Regions from separate parts of the Rhizobium favelukesii genome, predicted to be linked through region 4. Evidence: predicted binding sites of a transcription regulator. Region 4 holds the regulator's gene; each other region holds the start of a gene.

Region 1 (4,600 bases), 1.6 Mb from region 4:
GCGAGGTTATTCCAGATATCGAAGGTAATCTTACCGATCGGCGCGAAGATCCGCTCCGTCCAACTCGGGCTTCGCTGCGGCTCCTGCTCGGGCTGCGGCGGCTCCTCGGAGAACTCCGCGATCATTTCGTCGATATGCGCGTTGCTGCCTTCGAAGCGTACGGTGCTACCGGCGCCTTCTACTTGCCTCTTCAGCCGGCAGAGCAACCAGACCCCCGCCGTGTCGATATCCGTCACGCCGGAAAGGTCGAGCGTCACCTCACCGCTGCGGCCGGCTGTGAGTTTCTCGAAGTCGCGCAGAATGAGATGCAGGTTGGCACTTCGCCAATTCCCCTCGATATGAACGAGCTGTCCCGAGCCATGGGTCTGGTCGTCCACATGCAGTGAGGCGGCGTTACGGGTTTCGGACTTCAAAACGCTTGTGTCTTTCAAGGCTTACGGCGACATTGCGCGACTCGCGAACTAGCGGTTCGCCGCTTCGGATCAATATACCCAAGCCACACCAAATTTCCATGCGCGCAGGATTGCAAATATGCCACGGTCACTTGAAATTCAGACGGATCCTTCCCCATTGCCGGCGCATTCACGATCTCGCGCGGCGCCAAAACGTCGGCGGACGTGATCCTCTGCACAATCCGGGAACGCGGCATGGTCGGCCGGGGCGAATGCGTTCCCTATCGCCGCTATGGCGAGACGATGGAAAGCGTCGCCGCACAGATCGACGCTGCGGGACCGCTGATCAAGGGTGGCCTGACGCGCCAGGAACTGCAGCGTGCAATGCCGCCCGGAGCCGCACGCAATGCCGTGGACTGCGCCCTCTGGGACCTCGAAGCGAAGAACTCGGGCAACGCTGTCATCAACAGCCTGGGACTGGCTGGGCTGTAACCGCTGACGACGGCCTTTACGATCTCGCTCGGCGAACCTGATGTCATGGCAGCCCAGGCGCGTGCGAACGCCGGTCGGGCGCTGCTGAAGGTCAAGGTCGGCACCGGCGACGACGAAAGCCGCATCCGCGCGGTTCGCGATGCTGCCCCTGATGCGGCCATCATCCTTGATGCCAACGAAGGCTGGCCAGAGGAAACGCTGGAGCACCATCTTCGCATCGCTGCCGAGGCGGGTGTCGTCTTGGTCGAACAGCCGCTGCCGGCAGGCAGGGACGAACTCCTGGCCGAGATCCGTCGTCCGCTGCTCGTCTGTGCGGACGAGAGCGTACATCATACCGGCGACCTCGCGAGCCTTCGCGACCGCTACGACGCGATCAACATCAAGCTCGACAAGACTGGCGGCCTCACCGAGGCGCTTGCGATGAAGAAAGAGGCGCAACGCCTTGATTTCAAGATCATGGTTGGCTGCATGGTCGGCACGTCCCTGGCTATGGCGCCAGCCGTATTGTTGGGGCACGATGCCGAGTTCGTCGACCTGGACGGGCCGCTACTCCTGGCTCGCGACCGCGAACCCGGGTTGCGTTACGCAGCCTCCCTCGTTTGGCCGCCGGAAACAACGCTTTGGGGCTGAAGATAATAGGCCGCGATTACGAGGCCCAGCCCGGTTAGGGCAACCAGCGCCATGACGTAGTAGCTTGCGAGGCCGAGCCACGCGTAGACGTAGCCGGAAGCAATCGTCATTAGTCCCATGAACATGCCGTTGTAGAAGAAATAGGCGCCCTGCGCCGACGACTCCTGGGTCTCCTGCACCGAGGCGACGATCCGTCTCTGTACACCCGTATGCACGAAGGCATAGGTGCAGGAATGCATGCACTGGAGCAGAAGGAAGCCCCAGAAACCCCAATGCATCGGAAACAGGATCCAGCGACACACGCTGACCGCCGCACCGAAGCGAATGAGCGTCCAGGCGCTAAATCGGCGACTCAGTCGACGAGACAGAAAAAACACCGTCACTTCGGCCGCGACGCCGGCACTCCAAAGGACGGCAATCTGCGTGCCGGAGAAGCCGAGATCGCGCCAGTAGAGGGACGCGAACGCCTGCAGGACCGCGTGGCTCGACTGTTGGATTGCGACGCCGATCAGCAAAGCGAGCAGATGAGGCTGCCGTAGCGAACTCCCGGTCGCCGCCGAGATATCGACCGGTGTGCCACGCCTGCGCGTCGGACCGATTCGTGGGCAGTAGATCGCCATCACCACCGTTGTCACGAAGCCAAATGTCATGACCGGCAACACCATCTCGCCGCCCCAACGCCCGATCAATTGCCCGCCGATCAGGGTGGAGACGATGAACGCCACCGAACCCCATACCCGCATCGAACCGTAGTCCAGGCCCCAGCGCCGGACACCGGAGATCACGATCGACTCGACGACCGGGACGTAACAGGCAAAGGTTGCACCCTGGATCGTGTAGACGATCAGCACCGGCCAGAATGTATTGGTCCAGTAGAGCGCGATCGCCGTTAGCAGCGATAGGCAGCCAGAAAACAGCAACACATCCGCCCGTTCCTTCATCCGGTCGGCATACATCGCGACAATAGGGGCGACGAGGACTCGCACGACCATCGGCACGGCGAGAATGACGCCGATCTCATGGTCGTTGAACTGGTGCAGCGCAAGCCACATCGGGAAGAACGGTAAGGCCACGCCATTGACGAGTAAAGGCGCACAGTACGACAAGGCACTGAGCAGCCGAAAGCGCGGCGGTGCCTCCTCACTTGCCGGAGGATTTTGAGCGGGAATCATCGGTGGACCTGCAGGAAACTGAACGTTGCCTAACACATCAACCTAAAGGCGACTATGGCAAGAAATTGCCCATCTGAAACGTTTCAAAAAATAAATAGGGCCTGTCGCAAAGACACAACGGGCTAAATTGATGCATAGAATTGGGGAGGGAAGGCCGCGCTTAAGCGGCCTGCTGCGCGACTTCCTTTTCACGATGGCCGATCGCCATCGGCATCGGCTGTATGCCACTCGTTGCACGCCACTCGATCAATTCAAACGTGCCGTCCTGATGCTCGGCAATCGCCGTGCAGCTTTCGACCCAGTCGCCGGTATTGATGTAACGGATGCCGTCCATGTCCTCCATCACCGCGTGGTGGATATGGCCACAGATCACGCCGTCGGCACCGTGCTTGCGGGCTTCTTCAGCGACGACACGCTGGAACTCGCCGATGAAGTTGACTGCGTGTTTGACCTGCAGCTTGGCCCATGCCGAAAACGACCAATAGGGCATGCCCATTCGGCGACGGATGGCTGCTAGGCCGATATTGATCATGATCGCCATGTCGTAGGCCCAGTCGCCGAGATAGGCGAGCAGGCGCGCGTTGCGCACGACGACGTCGAACTCGTCGCCATGCAGCACGAGGTATTTCTTGCCGTCGGCCGCTTCGTGCATCATCCGTTCAGCGACCTCGATGCCGCCGAAATGGGTGCCCGGAAAGTCGCGAAGGAATTCGTCGTGATTGCCCGGGATATAGATGACCCGCGTGCCCTTGCGCGCCTTGCGCAGCAGCTTCTGGACAACGTCGTTGCAATCCTGCGGCCAGTACCAGCTACGCTTCAGCCGCCAGCCGTCGATGATATCGCCGACAAGAAAGATGGTATCCGCCTCGTGATGCTTGAGAAAGTCGAGCAGGAAGTCAACTTTCGCGGCCTTGGAGCCGAGATGCACATCGGAAATGAAAAGCGTACGGAAGTGCCGCGTATCCATATTGTCCCTCACAAGCATCCTGCTCGTGTCCCATCGTTCACCTCCCCCTCCAAAACCAGAGTCGTGTTTCAGGAAGATGACATGCTGCTGTCCCGGTGGATTTTCCCGGTTTCGGTGGACCTGCGCTGACGTCACGGCAGATTTGCGTTGTTTTCGCATTTCGAACGGAAATTCCGACTGTTCCGCCATGCCGTTTGATGTAATGAAAACACTCCAAGACAGCATGCGGCAGCTCGGAGGCGACGATGGATCATCAGGAAAAGTCCAAGACGGAAAAGAATTTGGCAGGTGGAAGCCTCGACGAGCAGGCGCTCTACTTTCACCGCTATCCCCGTCCGGGCAAGATCGAAATCCAGGCGATCAAACCGCTCGGCAACCAGCGCGACTTGGCGCTCGCCTATTCCCCGGGTGTTGCAGCACCATGCCTGGCGATCCGCGATAATCCCGAAACGGCCGCCGACTACACCTCCCGCGCCAATCTGGTTGCAGTCATTTCCAACGGCACGGCCGTTCTCGGCCTCGGCAATATCGGTCCGCTTGCCTCAAAGCCAGTCATGGAAGGCAAGGCCGTCCTTTTCAAGAAATTCGCAAACATCGACGTCTTCGACATCGAAGTCGAGGCACCGAGTGTCGATCAGATGGTCTCCACCGTCGCCTCGCTCGAGCCGACCTTCGGCGGCATCAATCTCGAGGATATCAAGGCGCCGGAATGTTTCGAGATCGAGCGTCGGCTCCGCGAGACCATGAAGATCCCGGTTTTCCACGATGACCAGCATGGTACCGCCATCATCGTCGCTGCCGCGATCCTCAATGGCCTGGAACTGGCGAACAAGAAGATTGACGAGGTCAAAATCGTTGCCTCAGGCGCCGGCGCGGCAGCCCTTGCTTGCCTCAACCTCCTCGTCACGCTGGGTGCCAAGCGGGAAAATATCTGGGTCCATGACATC
Region 2 (4,600 bases), on a different contig from region 4:
AATTACTTACCTCCGCGCGTCCGGTGATGCGCAGGCAGGCCGTCACCGTTCGCTTGCCAGGCGAAAGGAGCGCACCCATCACCAGGACCAGCAGATGCTCCCAGCTTGGCGCGGTAAACCAGAAACGAAACGGCGACAGCCATTTGCGAAGGATGTGGGGGACCGCGTCTCCCGGCTCACGGCTACAATCATGTTGTTCGCTCATCCATTCGTTCGAATCCGATCAAACGAATGGCGCAAGGCCGGGACCCTGCGGCGAATTGATTCACCCAGGGCTGCTCAGATGCCCCCGAAATCACCACCGATTTTGTACAAAGTCGAGCTTTGGAGGCGGACCTTTTTCTTTGAGAAGAGCCCACCGAAAGCTCGAGGAGGGGCGCCGCGGAGGCTCGCACCGGCGGCAGCGCTGAAAAGTTCAGCGATCGATTTGCACAAACCGCCCGCGATCCAGCTCGGCAGCAAAAGCCCGGCGGGAGGGACTCGGCGCCGGGCCTTTGAACGGACCTGCATAAGGGCGATGCTGGCCCACAGCGTGTATTTGAAGCGCTGCACTCCAAAAAACTAGTACGTGGCGCAAATGTTCCAGACCGCGGCAAATAATTTATCGCTGGCGGTGGCATCGGCGGATGTCGCCCATACTTGCGGCACGCTGGCGGGCAACAGCGGGTGCGTGATTTGCGCAGCGCATCAGTGATCGCGCTGCGGACAACGCCGATTAACTGCTCGATGGCAGGTCCGGCTGCATCGGGTCTGCGCATCCTGATCGCTTCAGGCACATCCTGATGCTTGAGGATCGCCTGCTCATGCGACTGGCTGGCACGGTTCGTCAGCCGGACTCTCGCCAGCAATGCGGCGCGAATGGCGGTCGCACTTGGCGGTTTACCCAACTCCCACCCCGTCGATGATGGCGGTGTGGAACTCCAGGTCGGCCCTCGCCACATAACCGATGGACATCACGCGACGATATGATCGCAGCTGGAACTGCAGAGCTGGTGTCTTGACCCATCATCGGATCAAACGTGTGCCAATCGTGCACAGCAGAGCGTTTGGCGCCAAAATCTCCTTTCAATCTGGTACGGACCGGCAACCGTTCCTGGCCTGGTCTTACAATCGCTCAACGGTCGCATTGTCAGCACGATGCCGTCGGAGACCGAAGTGTCGACATTGGTTCGGCCGTCTCCGAGTCACCCGATACTGTTCACGATCTGATAGGTTAGTGCCGCAATGGCCGCAGTAGCGGGCAGAGTTATCACCCACGCGACGACGATGTTGCCCGCCAATCCCCACCGTACCGCGGAAAGGCGCCGTGCGGCGCCGACGCCGATGATTGCACCTGTGATCGTATGGGTCGTCGAGACGGGGATACCGAGCCATGTCGCGGCAAACAACGTCAGCGCGCCACCTGTCTCCGCGCAGAAGCCCTGCATTGGATTCAGCCGTGTGATCTTGGAGCCCATCGTATGAACGATCCGCCAGCCGCCGAACAATGTTCCGAGCGCCATTGCGGATTGGCAGGACAGGACGACCCAGAAAGGCACGTGGAATTCCCCTCCGCCGTAACCCTGTGAGTAGAGAAGCACGGCGATGATCCCCATTGTCTTCTGGGCGTCGTTACCACCATGGCCGAGCGAATAGAGGGAAGCGGAGACAAACTGCAGGACGCGAAATGTGCTGTCGACGAAAAAGGGCGTCTGCCGGAGGAAGATCCATGTCACGCACAGGACAAGGAAAAGCGCCAGAACGAAGCCCAGAAGCGGAGATAGCACGATAGCGCCGGCCGTTTTCAATAACCCCGACCATACAATGGCGCTCGTACCGGTTTTGGCCAACCCGGAACCGACCAGGCCACCGACCAGCGCATGCGAGGAACTCGACGGTATGCCGAACATCCAGGTGACGATATTCCAGACGATGGCGCCCATCAGCGCGGCGAAGATGACTTGCGGCGTGACGATACCTGGATCGATGATACCGGTGCCCAGTGTTTCTGCCACATGCAGGCCGAAGAACAGGAAGGCGATGAAATTGAAGAAGGCGGCCCACAATACCGCATATTGCGGCCGCAAGACCCGGGTCGAGACGATGGTGGCAATCGAGTTGGCGGCATCGTGCAGTCCGTTCAAAAAATCGAAAAACAACGCGACCGCGATAAGGCCCGCAAGAAGCGGGAATGCGAGGGTGGCCTCCATCAGACGTTCTCGATCACGATGCCGTTGATTTCATTGGCGACGTCTTCGAAGCGGTCGACGACCTTCTCCAACTCGCCATAGATCTCGCTGCCGATAATGTAGGCCATCGGGTTTGTCGCGCCGTGGCGGCGAAACAGATCCTTCAGGCCTTGGTCGTGCAGTTCATCGGAACGACCTTCAACCTTTACCACCTCTTCGGTCAGGACGCCGAGGTGCTGCGCATTGGCGGCCATGCGATCCAGAAGGGGAATTGCTTCGGCCACGAGCTTGGCGGCCTGAACGATGACGCCGCCCATCTCCTGCATGCCGGGATCGAAACTGGTCTGTTCGAACAATCGGATGGTCTTGACCGTCTTGTGCATCATGTCGATGGCGTCGTCCATCGACATGATGAGATCCTTGATATCTCCCCGGTCGAATGGCGTTATGAAACTTTTCCGGACTGCGAGCAGTACCTCGCGCGTAATGTCGTCCGCCTCGTCTTCGAGCGCGATGATGCGTTCACAATGCTGTTGCGTATCCTTTCCGGCAAGCAAGGCGTTCAGCGCTTCTGCCGCGCTGACCGTTGTGCGCGAATGCCTCGCAAAGAGATCAAAGAACCGATCTTCTCGCGGCATCAGTTTACGAAACCATTTCACTATTGGTGCTCCCAATTCCAGCTGTCATAAATCCGTCATAAAAGACCGAGCACGACATGAAAAGGTGACATGCCTTCGAAACGACGTCCTCAACAGGTTCGCAATGGGATTCGAGCCGCCTACCCCGGATCACCTCTGCGTCGCCGGTTTTGATGATATCGAGCAATCGTCATGGTCGTCCTGCCAGTTGACAACGTTCGCACAGCCGGTCACTGCGATTTGATTGGGAGGTACAGAACTCGATGGGCGTTCGGTGGAATTGCATGCGGATCTGATCTGGCGCGACTCAGTGCGGGCAGGGTGAACACGAGCCTCTCATCCCTAATCGACCAAGAAATCGCTTTCATCGTGAGCGGTTCCCCGACAGACGACAGATGATCGTGGCGTTATATATGATTGTTTATATGGGATAAAATTGTTTTTATGACAGTTTTGTGACAATGCGTCTTGCAAACACCATCGTCCTGCAGAAGCATAGTCAGCTAATGAACATTGACGGTCTGTCACTCGTGCCAGATATGCGGTGACGATGTCGGATTGTCATCTTGAGGATTGAACGGGGCGAGCTTCTCCAGAGCCGGACCATTAAGCCGGATGGGAGGCCCGTGGTGGAAACGAATGCCTAAGAAGAAGAATAAAACCTATCTCGGGCAACTGGCGGAAGCGGCAGACAAGCTGTTTCATGGCCAGGCGGTCGATCAGTACGCCGCCATTTGCTACAGACGGCGGCCGGATAGCCAGGCGATCGAGGTTCTGTTGATCACGTCGCGTGAGACCGGTCGCTGGGTTATTCCGAAGGGCTGGGCCATGGACAAGCGGCTGCCGCATCAGGTTGCTGAGCGGGAGGCTTGGGAAGAGGCTGGTGTTAAGGGCAAGGCGAAGAAGAAGCCATTTGGTTATTACACGTACCTGAAGACGCTGGACACTGGTGGCAAGGTCCCCTCGATCGTGCAGGTCCACTTGGTCGAAGTCGTTGCACTGCAGACGGAGTTTAAGGAGAAAGGCCAGAGGTCGATTGCCTGGTTCCCGCCTCATGAGGCGGCGACGCACGTTCGGGAACCGGAACTCAAGGGACTGTTGGGAAAGGTCGAGAGCTTATTGGGGCGTCAGGCAACCGGTGGAACGGTGGATCGTAAAGCAAGCTGAGATGGCGGCCGGAAACAAGCCCGGCCGCTGCCCTTTTCTTATTGCTGGGCCAGGGGGCTCGCACGTTTCGCCAGTAGGCTGTTCACAGCAGCGGCTACCACGATGTTTGCAGCGAGAGCGAGAAGCCCGGTGTACATCGTGAAACTCGTGTCGCCGATGGAAACCATATGGAGCGGCTTCCAACCGGCATCCCAGACCAGGAACGTGCCGCCGAAGAAACCCACGAACCACCCTGCGAGCAGGCCCGGCGCACGGAACCAGTTGGTGTAGAGGCCGAAGACCAGCGCCGGAAGCGTCTGCAGGACCCAGATGCCCCCGAGAAGCTGAAGGTCGAGCGCAAACTGCGTCGGCAGGAAGATGATGACGAGAAGCGCGCCGACCTTGACGACGAGCGACGTCACCTTCGCGACCTTGGCTTCACCGGCATCCGTCACCTGCGGATTGACATAGGCCTTCCAGAAATTGCGGGTGAAGAGGTTGGCCGCCCCAATGCTCATCACTGCCGCCGGTACCAGCGCGCCGATGGCAATCGCCGAGAAAGCAAAGCCCGCAAACCAGCTGGGAAACAGCGTCTGGAAGAGTGCCGGAACGACGTCGTTGGCGCTGTCGAGCTTCAAGCCGGCGGCG
Region 3 (4,600 bases), 1.6 Mb from region 4:
AGAAGCCCGAGATGGAGAGCCATGCCGTCGCACCGGCCGCGCCTCAGCCTCAGGTGCCGGACAGGCCCTATGATCCGGCAGGAAGCAAGGTGCGCCAGATCGGCCCGCAGTTCCTTGCCGGCGACCAAGGTACGATCGACCTCAAGAACCCGGCAAAGCCAGGCCCCCAGCCGCAGCAACAGTAGGCCGCATCATTCCGCTGAATTGCCCCAAAGATCCATGAAGACAAGCTCCTCGAGCGGCAGGCGCTGGCGCCATCCTTTGACCGCCAGCTCCGGCTGTTGATAGAGTTGATCGACGTAGCCGACACAGAGCCAGGCAACGATCTCGACCCGCTCCGGAACGCCGAGAATCCTTTTGATATCGGACTCGTGAAAGATGCTCACCCAGCCGACCCCCACGCCTTCGGCGCGGGCTGCGAGCCACAGATTTTGCACGGCGCAGACCGTGGAGTAGGAATCCATTCGTGGGTTGTGCGTTCGGCCGAGAACGACATCGCCGCAGCGATTGGGATCACAGGTGACGCAAATGCTGAGCGGTGCGGCTCGGATGCCCTCCAGCTTCAGCGACCGGTAGAGCTGCTGTCGCTCCCCCTGAAACATCTCGCCGGCCTCGCGGTTGGCGTAATCGAACGCCTGCCAGACCGCCTCCTTCACCTGCTGATCGCGCACCAGAATGAAATTCCAAGGCTGCATGAACCCGACGGACGGCGCGTGATGCGCAGCCGACAAAAGCCTGATGATGACGTCATCCGGTATGGGGTCCGGGAGAAATTCCGAACGTACGTCACGACGCGTCGATATCGCCTTGTATACGGCGTCACGTTCCTCGGCCGAAAAGGCTGCGGCTCCCGACAGGGAGCCTGAATTGTCTGGTCGCATCGTCAATCCCCAACAACACAACCGCCCCGCCGTCCACGCGGGTCAGTCTATGATGTCGGGCCGGTCTTCTGACTTGGCGTCATCCGGCTGCCGCGCCTTCCCGATACTGGACCAGTGGCTTGTTGCGGCAGTCGTCAGCCTTACAGCGTTGGGCACGTTTCGGTCTTTCACCGAATTCCCGATTCTCCCGCCTGAGACGGGCACCCGACGGAGGGTCTATGCCGCGAAAAATCTGTCGATGCAATCCTTCATGCTGAGATCGGGTAGTACCGCACATAGGCGAACTCATCGCCTGACGGCGACCAATTCGGCACGTTGATCGTTCCCTGCCCACCAAAGAGTTTGAAGAGCGTCGTCAGGTTGCCGCCATCCATATCCATCAGCCGCAGACAAACATCGAGATCGCGAGGGTGGTCGAAGACGTCGGGGTCGTAGGAGAGGATCAGGACCTTATCGTTGTTGGGCGACGGATGAGCAAACCAATTGCCGTAGTTGTCGCTGGTGATCTGTTCGAGGCCGGTCCCATCCGGATGAATGCGCCAGATCTGCATGAGGCCCGTGCGGCTGGAATTGAAGTAGATCCACTGGCCGTCGGCCGAATAATCTGGCCCGTCGTTGCGCCCCTCGCCGCGTGTCAACCGCTTCTCGTCGCCGCCGTCTACCGAAATCGTGTAGATGTCGAATAGGTCGTCGCGGATGCCGCAATAGGCGAGATCCTTCCCGTCGGGCGACCAGCCGTGCCAATAGGACGGCTGATTTTGCGTCACCAGACGCGGCGCGCCGCCTTCTGCCGGAAGTACATAGATCGTCGATTTCCCGAACTCGGTCTTGTCGGAAATGACGATCTGACGGCCGTCAGGCGAGATGCCGTGATCGTTGTTGCAGGCCGTGGCAAATCCGGTATCGACTTTCTCGACCTTGCCCGAACCGTCAAGCACCAGGCGGTAGAGAAGCCCGTCACCGTTCAGCAGAAGATAGCCTCCATCCGGCGAAAAGTTTGGCGCTTCCACCAGTTGCGTGGTTTGCCAGACAACGCGCGCCTGGCCTGTTTTGATGTTGTAGATCTCGATGGAACTTCTCAATCTGAATCCTCCTGACATCGAACTCGTCAGACCTACGACGGCTCGCCGCTCGGCACAAGCAAGTGAACCGAAGCGGGCATCCGCGGACGGCGCCGGCGGCGCTTTATCCACCGATCACAAATGTGGGAAACATAACGGTTCATCTAGCGTTCATGACGAAGATGTGACAGTTCGATGAAGCTTTTATGACGTTGGAGTTTCTTAGTTGATCGCGTTGGGAATGAGGTCCGCAGCGGCAGCGCGTTTCGCGTCGCTTTCCACTGGTGTCAGGGGAAGCGCCCAATCGCCAGCTTTACGCGCTGCGCTCGGAATTTGCCTTTCGGCGCTGATTGCTCTCTTCGCCACTGTAGCGGTCGAAATAATCGCCCGCGATGGGTTCGCCGATGTGCGCGAATTCCTGACATCGCCGGTACGCCCCGGCATGACAACGGTCGTGATGTTGACCGTCCTGATGCTCTCGCTGGACGCTGCCCTGGGAAGACGATTCATTTCGGCGTTGATCGTTCTGCCGCTGGTGCTCGTTCCCGCCATCGTCTCCAGCCAGAAGCAGCATTATCTCACGGACCCCCTGTACCCGTCCGACGTCCTATTTGGGCGCCAGATCATGGAGTTGCTTCCCGTGATGGCGCGCGACCGGCCGTGGACAGCGGTTGCCATGGTCGTTGGCATCGTTCTTTCCGCGGTCGCGATTGCCGTCCTGTGGCATTTCGCTTGGCGCCGTTGTCCGCGGCTCTCAAGGACCGCCCAACTGCGTCAACTCTGTATCGGCTTACCTGTTATCGCAGCTTTTGGCGCGTTGATGGATTATTCCAAATACTCCTACATACGCGATCGCCTTCAGGTCGTGCCGATGATGTGGGATCAGAAGGAAAACTACCGCAGCAACGGCTTCATCCTCGCCTTCATCTTCAACATTCCGATGGCCGACGTGGCAGCGCCGGTCGGCTTCGGTACGCAGGCGCTTGATGCTATTCCGACCCGCAACTACGGCTATCTCAGCGGCCCGCGCGAAAAGCCCGACGTGATCATGCTGATGAGTGAATCCTTCTGGGATCCGACCCGGCTGAAGACCGTCACCCTGTCGCCGGATCCGATGCCGAATATCAGGGCCGAGCAGTCGGGCCATGTCTTCTCACCCGAGTTTGGCGGCATGACCGCCAATGTCGAATTCGAGGCACTGACGGGCTTCTCGAATGCCTTCCTGCCCTATGGCAGCATTCCCTACCAGCAGTATATTCGCAGCAACGTCCCCTCGCTTGCGACGTTCTTCCGCGGCGAAGGCTATGCCGCCCGGTCTCTGCATCCATTCAGCGGCTGGTTCTGGAACCGCAACGAAGTCTACAAGGACTTCGGTTTCGAACAGTTCCGCTCTGAAGAAACCATGCCTCCGATGGAAAAGAGGGGCATCTTCGCTTCGGACGAGTCCCTCATGAAGGAGATCATGAACGAGGCCGACGGTATTGATCGTCCGTTCTTCTTCTTTGGTGTCACTCTGCAGGGACATGGTCCCTACGAGCCGAACCGTTACGTACACAACAGCGTCGACATCAAGGGCAACCTGAACGATGCGGACCGGGCAACGCTGGCCACCTATACGCAAGGGATCAAGGAAGCCGACGACAGCCTCAAGATGCTGATGAATTGGGCCGAGAAGCGCGATCGCGAGACGATCATCGTCCTCTGGGGCGATCACCTTCCGCCACTCGGCAACGTCTACACGGCGACCGGCTACATGCCCGACCAGGTTGCCACGCGCAAGGCATCGGTCAGCGTCATGAAGCAGGAGCACGAGACGCCGCTCGTCATCTGGTCCAACAAGAAAGGCAGCAAGAAGGATGTGGGTACGATCAGCCCGTCGCTCCTTCCCTACCATCTTCTAAAGTTCGCCGGCTTCGAGCATCCCTACTACACGGGCTTTCTCGGCCGCGTGCAGAAGAAGTACAGCGTCATCGATCGCTATCAGCTGATTGCGCGCGACAACACGCCGTCGCCCGATTGGGTTTTGAAACCGAAGAGCCTCGATCCCCTCGTACGGGACTATCGATACCTCCAGCACGACATCATGTTCGGCAAGGCTCAGACGCTCGATCGCTTCTTCCCACAGCATGCGTGGCTGTATGCGCAAGGCACGTAAAAGAGCGGCACAAGCCCGCATTGCAATTTGAAAACATTACGGAATACTGGCGCCCGAGCGATCTAGCATTCGGAGTCGGCAATGCATAACCTATCGGACCTCATCCACCATCACTTCGACAAACCCGATGAACTCGGCGAAATCGAGAAGCGCGTTCTCGCAAAAGCCCACGAGCGCAAGATAATCTCGACGGACATTAACGCGGCCTTGCAGGCGGAATCTTCCGCTGGAGAGCGCCTGGCGGATTCGATTGCCCGCATCGGCGGCTCCTGGTCGTTCATTGTCGCCTTCTTCCTGTTCCTGTTCTTCTGGTGCGTCGTAAACACCGTCGTCCTATTCACCCGCGCCTTCGATCCCTATCCCTTCATCTTCCTCAATCTCGTGCTCTCGATGCTTGCCGCAATCCAGGCTCCCATCATCATGATGTCGCAGAACCGGCAAGCAGAGCGCGATCGCTTCGAGGCGGCGAAAGACTACGAAGTCAATCTCAAAGCAGAACTTGA
Region 4 (4,600 bases):
TACTGCCGCTTGCGATGCCCGGCATCCTGACCGGCACCATCATTGGCCTGGCGCACGCGCTCGGCGAGACCGCACCGCTCCTCCTGATCGGCATGGTCGCGTTCGTAGCCAACGCTCCGGCAACGCCGATGGATCCTTCGACGGCCCTGCCGGTGCAGGTCTATATGTGGGCCAACGAAGCCGAACGGGCGTTCGTCGAACGCACGTCGGGTGCCATCATCGTCCTGCTCCTGTTCCTGATCGTCATGAACTTCGGAGCCATCCTCTTGCGTCGTCGCTTTGAGCGCCGCTGGTAAACGGAGTAGACATTATGAACATGTTGACGGAAGCAGCAGTTGAGAAGGCGCTGGATCAGAAGATGAATACCGTTCCCTATAAGATGATCGGCCAGGACGTCTCGGTTTACTACGGCGAGAAGCGCGCGCTCTTCGACGTAAAACTGAACATTCGCGAAAACACCGTGACGGCGCTCATCGGCCCTTCGGGCTGCGGCAAGTCCACCTTCCTGCGCAGCCTGAACCGTATGAACGACACGATCGACGGTTGCCGCGTCACCGGCAAGATCACGCTCGACGGCGAAGATATCTACGATCCGGATATCGACGTCGTGGAACTGCGGGCCCGCGTCGGCATGGTGTTCCAGAAGCCGAACCCGTTCCCGAAGACGATCTACGAAAACGTCGCCTACGGCCCGCGCATCCACGGTCTCGCCAAGTCGAAGGCCGACATGGATCAGATCGTCGAACTCAGCCTGCAGCGCGCCGGCCTGTGGAACGAAGTGAAGGATCGCGTTCATGAAGCCGGCACCGGCCTTTCCGGTGGCCAGCAGCAGCGCCTCTGCATCGCCCGCGCCGTTGCCGTGAGCCCTGAAGTGATCCTGATGGACGAGCCGTGCTCTGCGCTCGATCCGATTGCGACGGCAAAGGTCGAGGAGCTGATCCACGAGCTTCGCGAGAACTACACGATCGTCATCGTGACGCACTCGATGCAGCAGGCTGCCCGTGTTTCGCAGCGCACCGCCATGTTCCACCTCGGCAACCTCGTCGAGGAGAACGATACCGACAAGATGTTCACCAACCCGGACGATCCGCGCACCCAGGACTACATCATGGGGCGCTTCGGTTGATCGCCGGCGTCGGTAACACTCACGATATTCAAGGATGATCCCTATGGCATCGACACATATCTTTTCTGCCTACGACGATGATTTGAAGTTCCTGTCCCGCCGTATCTCGGAAATGGGCGGCCTGGCCGAGCAGATGGTCTCGGATGCCGTTCGCGCTCTTGTAAACGGCGATACTGCCCTGGCCCAGAAGGTCATTTCTGACGACGTGATCCTCGACCACGCTGAACGCGAGATCGGTGACAAGGCAATCGTTACGATCGCCCGTCGCCAGCCGATGGCGGCCGACCTCCGCGAGATCATGGGTTCGATCCGCATCGCGGCCGATCTTGAGCGCGTCGGCGATCTCGGCAAGAACACCGCCAAGCGCGTCATTGCTGTCCAGAGTGCCGGCGTGCCGCGCAAGCTCGCCCGCGGCCTCGAGCACCTTTCCGAACTGGCGCTCGTCCAGCTCAAGGAAGTCCTCGACGTCTATACGAGCCGTGCTGCCGACAAGGCAAAGTCGATCCGCGAGCGCGACGAGGAAATCGACGCGATGTACACCTCGCTGTTCCGCGAGATGCTCACCTACATGATGGAAGATCCGCGCAACATCACCAGCTGCACGCATCTTCTGTTCTGCGCCAAGAACATCGAGCGCATCGGCGACCACGCCACCAACATTGCCGAGACCATCTATTACATGGCCACCGGTGCTCAGCCGGAAGGCGAACGTCCGAAGGACGATACCGCCAACACCGTCGGCGCCGTCACGGAATAGTCGTTCTGCGACCGCGCCCCCAGGAGACCGAAACGAATGATCCCTAAAGTAGCTGTCGTTGAAGACGAAGAAGCACTGAGCGTGCTTCTTCGCTATAACCTTGAAGCTGAAGGTTTTGAGGTCGATACCATCCTGCGCGGCGACGAGGCCGAGATCCGGCTGCAGGAACGCACGCCAGACCTTTTGATCCTGGATTGGATGCTGCCGGGTGTGTCCGGCATCGAGCTCTGCCGGCGTCTGCGTATGCGACCGGAAACCGAGCGCCTTCCCATCATTATGCTGACGGCTCGCGGCGAGGAAAGCGAACGCGTTCGCGGTCTCTCCACCGGCGCCGACGACTACGTCGTCAAGCCGTTTTCGACGCCGGAGCTTGTCGCGCGCGTCAAGGCAATGCTTCGTCGCGCCAAGCCGGAGGTGCTCTCCACGCTGCTGAAGTGCGGCGACATCGAGCTCGACCGCGAGACGCATCGCGTTCATCGCAAGAGCCGTGAAGTCCGCCTCGGCCCAACCGAGTTCCGGCTCCTCGAGTTCCTGATGGCGTCCCCCGGACGCGTCTTCTCGCGTTCACAGCTCCTCGACGGCGTCTGGGGTCACGATATCTATGTGGACGAACGCACCGTCGACGTCCATGTCGGTCGCCTGCGCAAGGCGCTGAACTTCTCCAACATGCAGGATGTCATCCGCACCGTGCGCGGCGCCGGATATTCCATGGAAGCATAAGGCTTCGATGGGGACCGAGCGGCTTTCATCTCGGAAACAAAAAAACGGGCCCGCCTCGTGCGGTAATGCAGTTCACTTAGGTTTGCTTACGGCTCTTATCGGGTATCTGGCAGGCAGTTTTTTGACGACACGGGGGCATGATCGCCCCCGTTTTTCTGTCAGCAGCAAGTCTGCCAATCTGTTTCTCAATCTGGTGAGGTGGGCGGGGATTTTGCCGGGTGCTTCGATCGCCATCCATCCCCATTCGTGACGCAGGTAATGCAGGGCTGTGATAAAGCTTAGTCGGGTTGGCTCGACTTGGGCTTCGGTCGCGACCTCTGCCATTTCGAGCCGCACCAGATTGTAGGCCAGCAACGCGCCCCAGACCTCCTGATAGACAGTCTCCGGCGTGCCGCTTCGCAGGGTCAGTTCGCTACCGAGAAGCTCCTGCTTGAGTTCGCGATAACTTGTCTCGATGCGCCATCGCTCTTCATACTGATGGACGATTTCGCTTGCCGGATAAGTTTGTCTGTCCATCAGCGATGTCAACAATATGCGCTTTTTGCCATGGCTGGTGGTCGTCTCGATGGCCCTGACCTCCCAGAAGGCCGGCAAGTCCGGTTCTGCCTGCCGCGCCTGGGGCGAGACCTTCATGCGCACCCGATAATCGGTGGGGTGCGGATCCAGTCGTTCCCATGTGCTGTTGGCTTTGGCCGGAATCAGCCAGTGACGCTCATGTCCCTTCGTCTGCAATTGCAAGAGAAGGCTGGCACTGAAGAAGCCCTTGTCGAAGACCGTCAGCGAATGGTCCGGAACCCGGTCGAGCAGGCTTTTGGCGTAGAGCATCTCGTTTGTGCCATAGGCTCCGAACACCGCATCACGCACCAGATGCGTCGCCAGCGCCGTCAGCGTCAGCAGCCGCAATTGCGGATAGCTTGCGACAACGCCAGACGCGTAGGCCTGCGCTCCAAAATGCGCCCGGTTCTCCGGGCTGTTGGACGTCCGCAGCGTGCTGCCGTCCACGGCATAACGACAAAGACCCCGCCAGGCACGCCCGGATTGGTGGCGTTCATCCCAGCATGATGCACTCATTGCAAACAAGTGCGCCAACGGTGCCTGACCCAAGCGCTGCCGTGCCTGTGTCAACGCGCTCTTGGCAATATCCGCGTTGACCTCATCGGGCAAAACCAGATCAAGATGGGCCACCACCTCCGGGATCGACTGATGACGATAAAGGGCCAACGCAATCACCAGCCAGACGACCTGCTCGGCTGGCAGCTTGCGCTTGCGGATGCTCGCCTTGCCTGTCGTGGCGAGAGCCTGAGCGATCCAGTCCGGGTCGATCGCCTGCGAAAGAGCCGATAATTCGGCCGAATGTCCAAGGGTGCGTGACATCACAAACAAAAACAGGATGGGAAACGAATCCCCATCCTGAACCATCAAACTTGCCCGCAGCTCACTAAGTGAACTGCATTAGCCCGCGCGGGCCCGTTTTCTTTATTCCTTATCCGGCTTGCGCATCAGGCGACCCGGTTAGCGGCCTTGCGGCGCTCATTGACCGGCTGGTAGGCCATGCGCTGATGGTACGTGCAATACGGGGAGGAATCCGGGGACTCGCAGCCGCAGAAGTGGAAGTCGTCCTTCAGCGGATCGCCGACCGGCCACTTGCAGGTGCGCTCGGTCAGTTCCGTCAGGCCGAGGCGACGCGAAATCGGGACGACCACATTTGCGGCCGGGCGGAAGCGGACTTCCTCGACCGTGTCGATCTCGATCTCTTCCTTGAGCATCGTTGCACCCTGCTGGCGGGTGACGGTACGCGTGGTGATCCGCGATGCGTAGTTCGGTGCGCGCGGCGCCGATGTGGTGCGCTTGGGCGTTCTGACGGTGGTCGTCGAGCCGCCGGCCTTGGCACGACCGGGCAAACTCAAACGGTGAACTTTGCCAATGACGGCGTTACGGCTTACACCGCCAAGTTGCGCTGCGATCTGGCTGGCGCTCAGGCCCTCTGACCACAGCTT

What was found. The regulator PhoB, encoded in region 4, activates phosphate uptake and scavenging genes when phosphate is short. The targets are predictions, from matches to a motif close to TGTCATNNANCTGTCAT.
Region 1: LPU83_RS49445 (UDP-2,3-diacylglucosamine diphosphatase) is a predicted target of PhoB. The motif match lies at 3,719-3,735, and genes of this name have one in related genera.
Region 2: LPU83_RS62245 (DUF47 domain-containing protein) is a predicted target of PhoB. The motif match lies at 2,850-2,866, and genes of this name have one in related genera.
Region 3: LPU83_RS49420 (LTA synthase family protein) is a predicted target of PhoB. The motif match lies at 2,138-2,154, and genes of this name have one in related genera.

Annotation. Positions count from the first base shown of each region.
Region 1 is NZ_HG916852.1:2,188,849-2,193,448, reverse strand. Features, by position in the region: gene LPU83_RS49460 (ABC transporter permease) at 1-431, opposite strand, end outside; partial or broken gene dgcA (N-acetyl-D-Glu racemase DgcA) at 532-1,514, shown strand; gene LPU83_RS49450 (MFS transporter) at 1,466-2,686, opposite strand; gene LPU83_RS49445 (UDP-2,3-diacylglucosamine diphosphatase) at 2,847-3,653, opposite strand; gene LPU83_RS49440 (NADP-dependent malic enzyme) at 3,899-4,600, shown strand, end outside.
Region 2 is NZ_HG916854.1:465,297-469,896, forward strand. Features, by position in the region: gene LPU83_RS62235 (IS701 family transposase) at 1-205, opposite strand, end outside; gene LPU83_RS62240 (inorganic phosphate transporter) at 1,185-2,189, opposite strand; gene LPU83_RS62245 (DUF47 domain-containing protein) at 2,189-2,830, opposite strand; partial or broken gene LPU83_RS74495 (LacI family transcriptional regulator) at 2,952-3,131, shown strand; gene LPU83_RS62250 (NUDIX hydrolase) at 3,446-3,973, shown strand; gene mctP (monocarboxylate uptake permease MctP) at 4,012-4,600, opposite strand, start outside.
Region 3 is NZ_HG916852.1:2,181,607-2,186,206, reverse strand. Features, by position in the region: gene LPU83_RS49435 (DUF2865 domain-containing protein) at 1-185, shown strand, start outside; gene bluB (5,6-dimethylbenzimidazole synthase) at 192-881, opposite strand; cobalamin riboswitch at 923-1,104, opposite strand; gene LPU83_RS49425 (TolB family protein) at 1,130-1,963, opposite strand; gene LPU83_RS49420 (LTA synthase family protein) at 2,169-4,097, shown strand; gene LPU83_RS49415 (DUF1003 domain-containing protein) at 4,179-4,600, shown strand, end outside.
Region 4 is NZ_HG916852.1:620,299-624,898, forward strand. Features, by position in the region: gene pstA (phosphate ABC transporter permease PstA) at 1-296, shown strand, start outside; gene pstB (phosphate ABC transporter ATP-binding protein PstB) at 311-1,126, shown strand; gene phoU (phosphate signaling complex protein PhoU) at 1,170-1,883, shown strand; gene phoB (phosphate regulon transcriptional regulator PhoB) at 1,920-2,603, shown strand; gene LPU83_RS41450 (IS4 family transposase) at 2,676-4,022, opposite strand; gene LPU83_RS41455 (GcrA family cell cycle regulator) at 4,103-4,600, opposite strand, start outside.